Regions from separate parts of the Neorhizobium sp. LMR1-1-1.1 genome, predicted to be linked through region 1. Evidence: predicted binding sites of a transcription regulator. Region 1 holds the regulator's gene; each other region holds the start of a gene.
What was found. The regulator PhoB, encoded in region 1, activates phosphate uptake and scavenging genes when phosphate is short. The targets are predictions, from matches to a motif close to TGTCATNNANCTGTCAT.
Positions count from the first base shown of each region.

Region 1 (5,012 bases):
TCTTCCCCCGCCGGCGTCCTGGCGAAGCCCGCCCGTCGCGATATCGGCATCAAGCGCCGCTACGCTGCAGAACGTCGCTTCCGCGCCTATGGCATCGCCGCCCTGTCCTTCGGGCTTCTGTTTCTCGCGCTGCTTCTGTGGTCGGTTGTTTCCAAGGGATACACCGCCTTCCAGCAGACGATGATCACCGTTCCGGTCGAATTCTCCGAACAGATCATCGACAAGGATAACGAGCGCGCCACCGATCCGCAGAAGCTGGTGACGGCCAATTACCCGCTCATCGCCCGTAATGCCGTCGCCAAGGTGCTCGGTGTTGCTGAAACCGATCGTTCGGGTCTGCGCGCCGTCAACCAGATGATCTCGGACGGCGTTCGTGGCCAGCTGCGTGACATGGTTGTCGCCAACCCACAGATCATCGGCACGACCCAGACGGTCTCGCTGCTTGCCGCCGGCGATATCGACAGCGCATTCAAGGGCCAGATCGATCTCTCCGTGTCGGAAAACAACCGTAAGGTTTCCGACCAGCAGGTCGGCTGGATGAACCAGCTTGCGGAATCCGGCGCCCTCGGAAAGCACTTCAACACCGGCATTTTCGTTAACGGCAATTCCAGCCGTCCGGAAGCTGCCGGCGTCGGCGTGGCCTTGATCGGCTCCTTCTACATGATGCTGATCGTGCTCGTCCTGGCGCTGCCGATCGGCGTTGCCGCCTCGATCTATCTTGAGGAATTCGCGCCGAAGAACAAGTTCACCGACCTGATCGAGGTGAACATCAACAACCTCGCGGCCGTCCCCTCCATCGTTTATGGTCTCTTGGGTCTGGCGGTCTTCATCAACTTCATGGGCCTGCCGCGCTCGGCTTCGCTGGTCGGCGGCCTGGTCCTGACGCTGATGACGCTTCCGACGATCATCATCGCCACCCGCGCTGCATTGAAGGCGGTTCCGCCCTCGATCCGCGCGGCGGCTCTCGGCCTCGGCGCCTCGAAGATGCAGACCATCTTCCATCACGTCCTGCCGCTTGCCATGCCGGGCATCCTGACCGGTACGATCATCGGTCTGGCGCATGCTCTCGGCGAAACCGCACCGCTGCTCCTGATCGGCATGGTCGCCTTCGTCGCCAACTATCCGACGACGCCGATGGATCCGTCGACAGCACTGCCGGTGCAGATCTACATGTGGGCAAACGAGGCGGAACGCGCCTTCGTCGAAAGAACTTCGGGAGCGATCATTATCCTGCTCCTGTTCCTCGTGGTCATGAATGTTGGTGCAATTCTGTTGCGTCGGCGCTTCGAACGCCGTTGGTAGGAGATCGACACAATGAATATGTTGTCAGAAGCAGCAGTTGAGAAGGCGCTGGACAAGAAGATGAATGAAGTCGCGTACAAGATGATTGGCAAGGACGTATCAGTCTATTACGGCGAGAAGCGCGCGCTTTTCGACGTGAACCTGAATGTCCGCGAAAACACGGTGACGGCGCTGATCGGCCCCTCGGGTTGCGGCAAGTCGACCTTCCTGCGCACGCTCAACCGCATGAACGACACGATCGAGGGCTGCCGCGTCACCGGCAAGATCACCCTTGATGAAGATGATATCTACGACAAGGAAATCGACGTCGTGGAACTTCGCGCCCGCGTCGGCATGGTGTTCCAGAAGCCGAACCCGTTCCCCAAGTCGATCTACGAAAACATCGCCTATGGCCCGCGCATCCACGGTCTTGCCCGCAACAAGGCGGATATGGACCAGATCGTCGAGGCAAGCCTTCAGCGCGCCGGCCTCTGGGCGGAAGTCAAGGATCGCCTGCATGAAGGCGGCACCGGCCTGTCCGGTGGTCAGCAGCAGCGTCTCTGCATCGCCCGTGCGGTTGCAGTTTCGCCGGAAGTCATCTTGATGGACGAACCCTGCTCGGCGCTCGACCCGATCGCCACCGCAAAGGTCGAGGAACTGATCCACGAACTGCGCGCCAACTATACGATCGTTATCGTCACCCACTCGATGCAGCAGGCCGCCCGCGTATCCCAGCGTACCGCCATGTTCCACCTCGGCCAGCTGGTCGAAGAGAATGACACGGACAAGATGTTCACCAATCCGGATGACCAGCGCACCCAGGATTACATCATGGGCCGCTTCGGCTGATTGGCCGTTGCCTGTTGCCCGCTGCTACGGATTTTGAGGACAAAGAGATGGTATCAAGTCATATCCTGTCGGCCTACGACGAAGAACTGAAGTATCTGCGCCGCCGCATCTCGGAAATGGGTGGCCTTGCAGAACAGATGTGCGGCGATGCCGTGCGCGCTCTGGTCAATGGTGACTCTGCCCTGGCCCAGAAAGTTATCTCCGACGACGTGATCCTGGATCACGCCGAGCGCGAGATCCAGGACAAGGCGATCGTCACCATCGCCAAGCGTCAGCCGATGGCTGCCGACCTGCGCGAAATCATCGGGACGCTGCGCATCGCAGCCGACCTGGAACGCGTCGGCGATCTCGGCAAGAACACCGCCAAGCGCGTCATTGCGGTTCAGGGCCATGGCGTTCCCCGCAAACTCGCCCGCGGTCTGGAACACCTCTCCGATCTCGCTGCCGTTCAATTGAAGGAAGTGCTGGACGTCTATGCCAGCCGTTCTGCCGAAAAGGCCGAAGCGATCCGCCTGCGCGATGAAGAAATCGACGCCATGTACACATCGCTCTTCCGCGAACTCTTGACCTACATGATGGAAGATCCGCGCAACATCACCACCTGCACGCATCTTCTGTTCTGCGCCAAGAACATCGAGCGTATCGGTGACCACGCGACCAACATCGCGGAAACCATCTACTACATGACGACGGGTGCTGTGCCGGAAGGCGAGCGTCCCAAGGACGATACGGCGAACACCGTCGGCGCGATTGCTGACTGATTTTGCCTGTCTGATGGAGTGTATCTAGTATGCAGCCGAGAATTGCGGTCGTGGAAGACGAGGAGGCGCTCAGCGTCCTCCTCCGTTATAATCTCGAAGCCGAAGGCTACGAGGTCGAAACCATTCTGAGAGGTGATGAGGCCGAAATCAGGCTTCAGGAGCGTGCTCCGGATCTTCTGGTTCTCGACTGGATGCTGCCCGGCGTTTCCGGCATCGAATTGTGCCGGCGCCTGCGCATGCGGCCAGAGACTGAGCGCCTGCCGATCATCATGCTGACAGCGCGCGGCGAGGAAAGCGAACGTGTTCGCGGTCTGGCGACCGGTGCCGACGACTATGTCGTCAAGCCCTTCTCTACGCCGGAACTGATGGCGCGCGTCAAGGCGATGCTTCGCCGTGCCAAGCCGGAGGTTCTCTCCAGCGTCCTGAAATGCGGTGATATCGAACTGGATCGCGAGACCCATCGCGTTCACCGCAAGAGCCGTGAAGTGCGCCTTGGCCCGACCGAATTCCGTCTCCTGGAATTCCTCATGGTCTCGCCCGGCCGCGTCTTCTCGCGCTCCCAGCTTCTCGATGGCGTCTGGGGCCACGATATCTATGTCGACGAACGCACCGTCGACGTGCATGTCGGCCGCCTGCGCAAGGCGCTGAACTTCTCCAACATGCAGGATGTCATCCGCACCGTTCGCGGTGCCGGCTATTCGATGGAATCCTGATCTGCAGGATTAAGATCTGGAATGCAGGTTTCTAAGCCCGAGTGCGGTCATCCGCCTCGGGCTGAAGCATTTCAGGCCTTGCCTTCTTCCTGCCACTCAGGCAGCGGAAAGATCCGGTCGTAGGCCAGATTGAAGAAGAACGCATAGACTAGGTAGAACAGGGCGAACGAGATATCCATCACCAGAGCTTGCATCAGGCTCACGCCCAGATACCAAGCGATGAACGGCATGAGCACGATCAGCAGTCCGAGTTCGAACAGCACGGCATGTGCAACGCGCAGCGCCATGGTTTTCTGCGTACCGCCGCGATACGTCTGCATCAGGTGGTCGAAGCCGAGATTGTAGAGATAGTTCCAGCCGGTCGCCAGCGTTGCCGAAACGATCCCGACGACACCGATATGTTCGACCGGTATGCCGAAGACGAAAGAGGCGAGCGGTGTGAAAATCGCAAGCCCGATGATTTCGAAGCTGATTGCGTGACGAATACGGTCGCGTGTCGTGCGCATTTTATACCCCATTGGGTTATCCGGGTCGTCCCGGCATCAATGCCCATTCTGGGGGAGGTCGTCCTCACGCCTTTTCAGATAGGTGTTTGTGGCGCAGGAGGCAAGGCGCAGGCGGGCAAGGCTGCCTTGCAGAACCCGCAGCACGGCAAACAAAAAAGCGGGCCGAAGCCCGCTTGATCGTTGTTTATGGTGCCGAACTTTACGCCCGTGCAGCGCTCGGACGGCGGCGCTCGTTGACCGGCTGGTAGGCGAGCTTCGCATGGTAGGTGCAGTAAGGCGAATTATCCGGGGACTCACAGCCACAGAAGTGGAAATCGTCCGTCAGCGGATCGCCGACGGGCCACTTGCAGGTGCGTTCGGTCAATTCGGTCAGCGCCAGCTTGCGGGAAATCGGCAGGACAACGTTGGAAGCGGGACGGTAGACCAGTTCCTGCGAAGCCTCGAACTCGACCTCTTCCTTGAGCGCGGTTGCGCCGACCGGACGGGCGACCGGGCGTGCTGCCGGACGGGTGGCGAATGTCTGCTGGGGACGGGAAGTAGTTGCTGCTGGGCGCTTTGCCGTACGGTTCGTCGCGATTGTGCCGCCCGCCTTTGCGCGGCCCGGCAGGTTGAGGCGATGGACCTTGCCGATCACGGCATTGCGGCTTACGCCTCCAAGTTGTGCGGCGATCTGGCTGGCGCTCAAGCCTTCCGACCACAACCTTTTCAGTTTTTCAACGCGCTCGTCCGTCCAGTTCATGCCCGTTCTCCGCCTTTGAACGTTGGTGGCATGCAGAATCCCTCACCAATGTCGCGCGATACATCTCGCAACAGGCACTATATCTATGCTTTTGGTGACTAGTTCCGCCGCATGCAGTCTAGTAATTGATCTTTAACCTAGAGGTCCGCAGACTCCGTGACAA
Region 1 covers NZ_JBEGHE010000025.1:406,862-411,873, forward strand. Annotated here, with positions in the region: gene pstA (phosphate ABC transporter permease PstA) at 1-1,302, shown strand, start outside; gene pstB (phosphate ABC transporter ATP-binding protein PstB) at 1,315-2,130, shown strand; gene phoU (phosphate signaling complex protein PhoU) at 2,178-2,891, shown strand; gene phoB (phosphate regulon transcriptional regulator PhoB) at 2,921-3,604, shown strand; gene MRBLMR1_RS15170 (PACE efflux transporter) at 3,676-4,110, opposite strand; gene MRBLMR1_RS15175 (GcrA family cell cycle regulator) at 4,310-4,849, opposite strand.

Region 2 (4,494 bases), on a different contig from region 1:
TTGCCGATGATCTGGTTGACGTCGCGCAGGTGGCGATCATAACGGCCTTCAACGCCGCAGATCAGCGCATCGGCTTCGCCACGCTTGACCGACAGCGCGCCGATCACGGTGTTGTTGGTACGCACGATCGTGCGAGCGGCTTCCGGATTGATGCCGTTGCGGCCGACCAGCGCGAAATAATCCTCGACATATTCGCGGTAACGGGGATCGTCTTCCGGATTGACCACGCCGAAATCGACATTCGGGCGGATGCGGATGCCGAAACGTTCCAGACGCGCTTCGATGACGGAAGGACGGCCGATCAGGATCGGGCGGGCAATCTCTTCCTCGAGCAGAACCTGGGCCGCGCGCAGTACACGCTCGTCTTCGCCTTCGGCAAAGATCACGCGCTTCTTTTCGGATGCCTTGGCTGTCGCGAAGATCGGCTTCATCACAAAGCCGGAGCGCCAGACGAAACGGTTCAGCTGGTCGAGATAGGCTTCGAAATCCTGAATCGGACGGGCGGCAACACCGCTTTCGGCAGCTGCACGTGCCACTGCCGGGGCAATGCGCAGGATGAGGCGCGGATCGAAGGGCGACGGAATGAGATAGGTCGGGCCGAAGATCGGCGTCTCGCCGGAATAGGCCTTCGCCGCGACATCTGACACTTCTTCACGGGCAAGCGCTGCGATGGCCTTGACTGCGGCCATCTTCATTTCCTCGTTGATCGTGCTCGCGCCGCAATCGAGCGCGCCGCGGAAGATATACGGGAAACAGAGAACGTTGTTCACCTGGTTCGGAAAGTCGGACCGGCCGGTGCAGATCATTGCGTCCGGACGCGCCTGACGGGCGAGTTCCGGCATGATTTCCGGCGTCGGATTGGCAAGCGCCATGATCAGCGGCTTTTCTGCCATGCGCACAAGCAGTTCCGGCTTCAGCACGCCCGGGGCAGAAAGGCCGAGGAAGACGTCTGCGCCGTCGATGCTGTCGGCGAGAACGCGATTGTCGCTCTTCTGCACATAGACCGACTTCCATTCGTCCATCAGCTCGGTACGGCCTTCATAAACGAGGCCTTCGATGTCGTGGACCCAGATATTCTCCTTCTTCGCGCCGAGCGAAACGAGAAGATTGAGGCAGGCGAGCGCGGCTGCACCGGCGCCCGACGTGACGATCTTGACGTTGGTGATCGACTTGCCGGCCAGTTCCAGGCCATTCAGGATCGCGGCTGCAACGATGATGGCGGTACCGTGCTGGTCGTCATGGAAGACCGGGATGTTCATCTTCTCGCGCAACCGGCGCTCGACTTCGAAACATTCAGGCGCCTTGATGTCTTCAAGGTTGATGCCGCCGAAAGTCGGCTCCAGTGCGGAAACGGTCGATACCATCTCGTCGATGCCGGCCGCATCGATCTCGATATCGAACACGTCGATACCGGCGAACTTCTTGAACAGGACGGCCTTGCCTTCCATCACCGGCTTCGATGCCAGCGGGCCGATATTGCCGAGCCCGAGGACGGCCGTACCATTGGAAATGACCGCAACGAGATTGGCGCGCGCCGTATATTCGGCAGCGGCTTCCGGATTGTCGCGGATTGCGAGGCAGGGAGCTGCAACACCCGGAGAATAGGCGAGCGCCAGGTCGCGCTGGTTTCCGAGCGGCTTGGTCGCCTGGATTTCCAGCTTGCCCGGACGCGGATGCCGGTGGAAGAACAGCGCCTGTTCGTCAAGATCCGCACTGCTCGGTGGGGCCGACTTTGATTTATCCTGCGCGTCCATGCTCGCTCCTGCTTTAGTCTGTTTTTCCCGGTCCGTATGGGAGAATGCGGCCCCTCATTACATCAAACAGCGCCGTGTAACAGCAGCTAATTTGATCGATGTAAGGAATTCCCAAGGGGCAGCTGTCGCACCGAAAAGACCTCCTGTCATCATCCTGAAACAAGACTCTGGTTTTCAGGCGGCGGGGCTGGCTATGAAAGGACGATTTCCGTGACAGCGACAGGTGAGACCAGGAATTTCAGGACCTTGTTCATCTCCGACGTGCATCTCGGCTCGAAGGCGGCGCGGACGGAACTCCTGCTGGATTTTCTCAAATATCATGAAGCGGATACGGTGTTTCTAGTCGGTGACATTGTCGACGGCTGGCGGCTGAAGCGCAGCTGGTTCTGGCCGCAGGGCTGCAACGACGTGGTTCAGAAGCTGTTGCGCAAGGCGCGCAAGGGCACCCGCATCGTCTATATCCCCGGCAATCACGACGAATTCCTGCGGGATTTTCCGGGCACCCATTTCGGCGGCATCGAAGTCGCGGATCGTGCGATCCATGAGATGGCTGACGGCAAGAAATATCTCGTGCTTCACGGCGACGAATTCGACGTGGTCGTGCGCAACGCTCGCCTTCTCGCCTATCTGGGCGACTGGGCGTATGACGTGGCAATCGCCATCAACGTCGTGCTTGCGGCGGCCCGCCGTCGTCTGGGCATGCCTTACTGGTCTTTCTCTGCCTGGGCGAAGCTGCAGGTCAAGCATGCGGTCAATTTCATCGGTGAGTTCCAGAAGGTCGTCGCCGACGAGGCAAGGCGCAGCAAGGTCGATGGCGTCATCTGCGGCCATATTCACCACGCGGTGATGACCGATATCGACGGCATCCATTACGTCAATACCGGCGACTGGGTGGAAAGCTGCACGGCAATTGCCGAACATCATGACGGAACGCTTGAACTGATTACCTGGCGCGACATCAAGGTGACAGCCGAGCTGCATGCCCTACCGGCACCGGCGAAGACGAAGAACATGCAGGCTGCCTGACCTGACGAAATCTTCACGACCGATACACTTTGTTTTCGCATAAAACGTGTAATCCGGTTTTCATTGCAAACGGCGGTGATAGTCTTCGCAGACTTTCATCGCCGTTTGTGATTCCGTGAACATTTCTGCAAAATCGTCTGCGGCTCCGCCGCAGTTCCAGCTTCGCTGCTCGCTCGCCTATGCCGCACCGATGTCGCTCAACGGCATTCTCGTGCCTTACTTGCCCGTGTGGCTGCATGGCCTGAATTTCAGCGCAATGCAGATCGGCGCGATCCTCGCGGCCCAGGTGGTGTTTCGCGTTTTTGTCGCCATGGGGACGGGCTCTCTCAGTGCCCGTGCTCGAGATCCGCGCCATATCCTCGCCTGGTCAGCGGCGACGTCGATAGTCTCCGTTCTCGGTCTGCTGGTCAGCGGCGATTTCTGGGTCGTGCTTGCCGCCGTGGCAGTACAGGCAGCGTTGTTTGCCCCCTATACGCCGATCGTTGAATCGATCTCTATCTCCGGCGTCAAGCGCTGGGGATTTCACTACGGGAAGATGCGGGTCTGGGGATCGGTTGGTTTTGTCGTGACGACGCTGGTCGCCGGAAGCCTTTCGAGCGCAATCGGCAATATCGCGATCCCGCTGATGCTGGTTGCGGTGCTTCTGACTTCATTTGCCGTTGCCTTCATCGCGCCTCGGCTTGACCAGACGATCAGCAGGCGCACAGTGGAACCGTCTCCGAGGACATTACGCCGTCCACTCGGTGCTTCCGTCCATCTCCTGCTGATCGGTGCATCGCTCATCCAGTCGAGCCACGGGATGTTTTACGGTTTCAGCACGATCCAGTGGCAGGGCATGGGCTTTTCGAATGCCGTGATCTCCGCGCTCTGGTGCATTGGCGTGATTGCCGAAATCGGCATTTTTTTCATCTCCGGCGGCCTTGCAAGACGCCTCACGGCCTTGGGGTTGCTGCGTTTCGGTTGCCTGATGGCGATCCTGCGCTGGGTGTTCTTTCCGTTCGGCTCGGATGTCTGGTATTACGGGATCCTGCAGATTTTCCACGCTTTCAGCTTCGCCTGTGTTCACCTGGGGCTGCAATACCGTCTGTCGGAAATGGTTGCAGAGGATCAGCAGGCATCGGCGCAGGGCGTCTATGTCGCCTATAACGGTGCATTCCTGGCGATCTCGACGCTGCTTGCCGGCGTCATCTACCGGCAACTGGAGATTTACGGCTATTTCGTCATGGCTATTCTGGCTGTGATAGGACTTGTCGTGCTGGCGCTTGCGACCCGTTCTCAGCCCCAGAGTTCGGGCAGCGGCGGATAGACGAGCGAGCCCTCATAACGAAGCCCGCCCGGACGGTCGCGGGCAAGAAGCAGTGGTCCGTCGAGATCGGCATAGTCTGTATCCTGCGCCAGAAGCACTGCGGGTGCCATGGCAAGCGATGTTCCAACCATGCAGCCGACCATGATCTGAAACCCCAACCGTTGGGCTTCCGCCTTCATCACCAGCGCTTCCGTCAGTCCGCCGGTCTTGTCGAGTTTGATGTTTACTGCGTCATACCGGTCGCGCAGGGAGGATAGATCGGCAGTCGAGTGGACGCTCTCGTCGGCGCAGATCGGTACGAGCCGCTTTATCCGAGAAAGCATCTCGTCCTTGCCGGCGGGAAGCGGCTGCTCGATCAGTGATATGTCCAACTCGGCGGCAATGGTCAGATGCCGCTCTATGTTATCC
Region 2 covers NZ_JBEGHE010000001.1:1,443,891-1,448,384, forward strand. Annotated here, with positions in the region: gene MRBLMR1_RS07000 (NADP-dependent malic enzyme) at 1-1,754, opposite strand, end outside; gene MRBLMR1_RS07005 (UDP-2,3-diacylglucosamine diphosphatase) at 1,959-2,780, shown strand; gene MRBLMR1_RS07010 (MFS transporter) at 2,896-4,086, shown strand; gene dgcA (N-acetyl-D-Glu racemase DgcA) at 4,056-4,494, opposite strand, start outside.
Region 2: the regulator PhoB is predicted to act here: its motif matches at 1,899-1,915, upstream of MRBLMR1_RS07005 (UDP-2,3-diacylglucosamine diphosphatase).

Region 3 (4,494 bases), on a different contig from region 1:
CGATCCGCGCGCGCTGGAACTCATCCGCCACGATGCCGCTCACGTCATGGCCGAGGCCGTGCAGGACCTGTGGCCTGGCACCCAGGTGACGATCGGCCCGGTTATCGAGAACGGTTTCTACTACGACTTCAAGCGCGTCCATCCGGAAAGCAGAGAGGACTGGCCCTTCACGCCCGAAGATCTGCCGAAGATCGAAAAGAAGATGAAGGAGATCATTCAGAAGAATGCCGCCTTCACCAAGGAGATCTGGACGCGCGAAAAGGCCAAGGACGTGTTTGCCGACAAGGGCGAGGCCTACAAGGTCGAGCTGGTCGACATGATCCCGGAAGGCCAGGACCTGAAGATCTACAATCAGGGCGGCTGGTTCGACCTCTGCCGTGGTCCGCACATGGCCTCGACTGGCCAGATCGGCACTGCCTTCAAGCTGATGAAGGTTGCCGGCGCATACTGGCGCGGCGATTCCACCAAGCCAATGCTGACGCGCATCTACGGTACGGCCTGGGCGACCCAGGAAGAGCTGGACCAGTATCTCCACGTTCTCGCCGAAGCCGAAAAGCGCGACCACCGCAAGCTCGGCCGCGAGATGGATCTCTTCCATTTCCAGGAAGAAGGTCCGGGCGTGGTGTTCTGGCACGGCAAGGGCTGGCGCATGTTCCAGACGCTGACGGCCTATATGCGCCGCCGTCTGGCCGGCACCTATGAAGAGGTCAATGCACCGCAGGTGCTTGACGCCTCGCTGTGGGAAACGTCGGGTCACTGGGGCTGGTACCAGGAAAACATGTTTGCGGTTAAATCCGCCTACGCCTTCACCCATCCGAAGGACGAGGAGGCGGATAACCGCGTCTTCGCGCTGAAGCCGATGAACTGCCCCGGCCATGTGCAGATCTTCAAGCATGGTCTGAAGTCTTACCGCGAACTGCCGATCCGTCTTGCCGAATTCGGTCTCGTGCATCGCTACGAAGCATCCGGTGCGCTTCACGGTCTGATGCGCGTGCGTGGCTTCACGCAGGACGATGCGCACGTCTTCTGCACCGATGAGCAGCTGGCGGCGGAATGCCTGCGAATCAACGCGCTGATCCTGTCGGTCTATGAAGATTTCGGCTTCGAGGAAGTCGTCGTAAAACTGTCCACGCGTCCCGAAAAGCGCGTCGGCACCGACGATCTGTGGGATCGCGCCGAAAGCGTGATGACGGATGTGTTGAAGACGATCGAGGAACAGTCGGGCGGCCGCATCAAAACCGGCATCCTGCCGGGCGAGGGCGCGTTTTACGGTCCGAAGTTCGAATATACGCTGAAGGACGCGATCGGCCGTGAATGGCAGTGCGGCACGACGCAGGTCGACTTCAACCTGCCGGAACGGTTCGGCGCGTTCTATATCGACCAGAACTCGGAAAAGACCCAGCCGGTGATGATCCACCGCGCCATCTGCGGCTCGATGGAACGTTTCCTCGGCATCCTGATCGAAAACTTCGCCGGCCATATGCCGCTGTGGTTCGCGCCGACGCAGGTCGTCGTTGCAACGATCACGTCCGATGCCGACGACTACGGCCGCGAGGTTGCCGAGCAGCTGCGCGAGGCAGGCCTGCAGGTCGAAACCGACTTCCGCAACGAAAAGATCAACTACAAGGTCCGCGAGCATTCGGTTGCCAAGGTTCCGGTGATCATCGTCTGCGGCCGTCAGGAAGCAGAGCAGCGTTCGGTCAACATCCGTCGCCTCGGCTCGCAGGCGCAGACGGCCATGTCTCTCGACGAGGCACTTGCCTCGCTGGTCGATGAAGCCACGCCGCCGGACGTCAAGCGCCGCAAGGCTGCCAAGGTCAAGGCTGCCTGATCTTTGAAACATCGACAGCGCCCGTCATGCACGGGCGCTGTCAGAATATTGTCATCGGACTGAAATATTATAAGCTCGTGATGAATGGGCGGAGCTTCCGCGGAGACAGAATGCGCTTCAAGGAACTCTCTTACGCCAACGAGCGCGATCCGCGCCTCAAGCGTTGGTTTATCCGCTCCATCGAGGGACTATCCGGCCGCGACCGTTATGCCCGCCTCTATGACATCTGGCGCAAGGACATCGTCGGCAAGACCGATCGCGTGTTCGGCAAGATGCTCGATCTCATCGATGTCGAACTCGACGTGCAGGGGGAGTGGCTGCCTGTTGTCGAGCACGGGCGTCCGCTCGTCATCGTCGCCAACCATCCGTTCGGCATCGGCGACGGAATTGCGGTTCTGGCCATGGCCGAACAGCTTGGCCGACCGTTCCGTGTCCTGATCAATGACGAACTGCTGAAGGTGCCGGAAATGGCGCCCTATTCGCTGCCTGTCTCCTTCGAGGAAACGAAGGAAGCGCTGGTTATCAACATGCAGACGCGCCACGAAGCGCTGAAGCTTCTGAAAGAAGGCGTGACGATCATCATCTTTCCGGCCGGCGGCGTCGCCACCGCGAAGAAGGGTTTCGGCATGGCGCAGGATCTTCCCTGGAAGATTTTTGCGGCAAAGCTGGTGCAGACCGCCAAGGCCAATGTCGTGCCGATCTATTTCGAAGGCCAGAACGGCCCGCTCTTCCACATTGCGAGCAAGCTGTCGCTGACGCTCAGGCTGTCATTGCTGATCCGCGAGTTCAAGCGGCTTTCCGGCAGCTCGATCCGGGCGCGTGTCGGGGCGATGATGACCTGGGAAGAACTTTCCAACATCAAGGAACGCAAGGACCTGCTGACGGTGCTCCATGACGCGGTATTTTCGATGCGCCCGGTCAGGCGTTCGCGGTTGGCGAAGTTTCAGGAGCGGCGGCAGGCGTTGCGAAAAGAAGCAGCCTGACCCTAATCCAGATCCGTCTGTATCCAACGGGTGGAGTGGTGGATGTCGATCGTCTGCAGCCTCCCGGTGCCGATATTCTCGAAGCGGTGGGGCACACCGGCTGGTCCCAACACGGCTTCTCCGGCTTCGGCCTCGATCACGGCATCACCAACGAAAAAGCGAGCGCGTCCCTCGATGATGATGAAAGTCTCGTCATAGGGATGGACATGCAGCCTCGGCCCTTGTCCGGGCGTGTCATTGCCATAGGCGAGAACGGTGACCGGCCCGTTGAGCACCTCGCCAAATAACGAACCGCGCCATGCGCCCTCGGTCTTCGGATCGAAAACCATGCCTTTGGCGGGTGGTCTGCCATCGGGCGTAACGGTGTCGGGGTCGAAGTCTCTGCGCATTCCAATCTCCTCCCGTCTGTCGGCCAGAGATGAAACTGGCCCTTGGCCCTCTATGCGAGGCTTAGCCTTTTCTCGAAATAGACCCGGTTGAAGCCGTTTTCCGTACGGCGGTCGATCTCGACATAACCGAGGCGCGGATAGATCGACAGGTTCTCGGTCATCTTCTCGTTGGTGTAGAGCTGCACCGCGGAGAAGCCAAGGCGGCGGGCCTCGTCTTCGCAAAAGCCGATCAGGGCCTTGCCGATACCCTTGCCGGCGGCGGCGGGCATGACGGCGACATTTTCCAGCATGATGTGCTCGGCCTCGACGAAAAAGACGATGAAACCCTGCAGCTCTCCGGCAGGGCCGGTCGAGACATGCACATGGCCGACGGCAATCTGTGCCGCAAAGTCGGCGTCCATCGGTGCCGGTCGTCGGCCGATCACCGTGATGTAACGGGTATAGGCGCCTTCCGCGCAGGTCCTGATATCATTCTCGTCTGCTGCGACTGCCAGTCTGATCACGATCTTGAATTCCCCCTGTGTCGACGGGGAAATTTCATCACAGGAATGGCGCGCGGGAAAGCGGCAAATGCACGTGATCCAGACCAGTGGATATGGATCAGTCCTGCGGCTCGACCGCTGCCGTTTCGCCACTGTTGCGTGGATTGCGCATCAGGACCTCGACATCGGTATTGCGGCCGGCCTTGACGCTGAACTCACGCTGGTAGGTCTTGTCCTTGTTGCGGGCGACGGCCAGATAATCGCCTTCCGACAGGACCATGGTTGAAAACGCGCTGACGCTTTCGTTGACGACGTCACCGGCGGCGGTCAGCACCGACCACGCGGTATCGGCAATAGCCTCGCCACCAGGCTGGGAAACCAGCTTGAGGGTTATCTGGGCCGCCTTGTGCTGCAGCACCGCCTGGGTGAGCTTGCCTGCCTCGACCTGGATATCGGCGCGCACGACCGCGTTGATATCGCCATATTCGGAGACGACATGGTAGGTCCCGGCATTCAACCGAACGATGGTATTCGGTTTGACATCAGACATGACCAGCGCGCGGTCACCGTTTTCGCGAACCTCGGAAGAATAGATGGAAAAGCTGAGCTGGCCTGGGGGGATGCGCTGGTCGGTTCCTGCAACGGCATTCAGCACAAAGCCACCTGCATCCAGCACGAGCGTTTGTTCGGCGACATTGCCCTCCGCCGGAACGGTCAGCTTTTTGGTGATACCGGCGCGCCCGAAGGCGCAGTTGACGAAATAATCGCCGGGCGCCAGCTGAAAATCGGCGGAGCCGCCATTCGAGCTT
Region 3 covers NZ_JBEGHE010000001.1:1,338,788-1,343,281, forward strand. Annotated here, with positions in the region: gene thrS (threonine--tRNA ligase) at 1-1,831, shown strand, start outside; gene MRBLMR1_RS06535 (1-acyl-sn-glycerol-3-phosphate acyltransferase) at 1,942-2,814, shown strand; gene MRBLMR1_RS06540 (cupin domain-containing protein) at 2,817-3,203, opposite strand; gene MRBLMR1_RS06545 (GNAT family N-acetyltransferase) at 3,254-3,706, opposite strand; gene MRBLMR1_RS06550 (RgsD C-terminal domain-containing protein) at 3,804-4,494, opposite strand, start outside.
Region 3: the regulator PhoB is predicted to act here: its motif matches at 1,881-1,897, upstream of MRBLMR1_RS06535 (1-acyl-sn-glycerol-3-phosphate acyltransferase).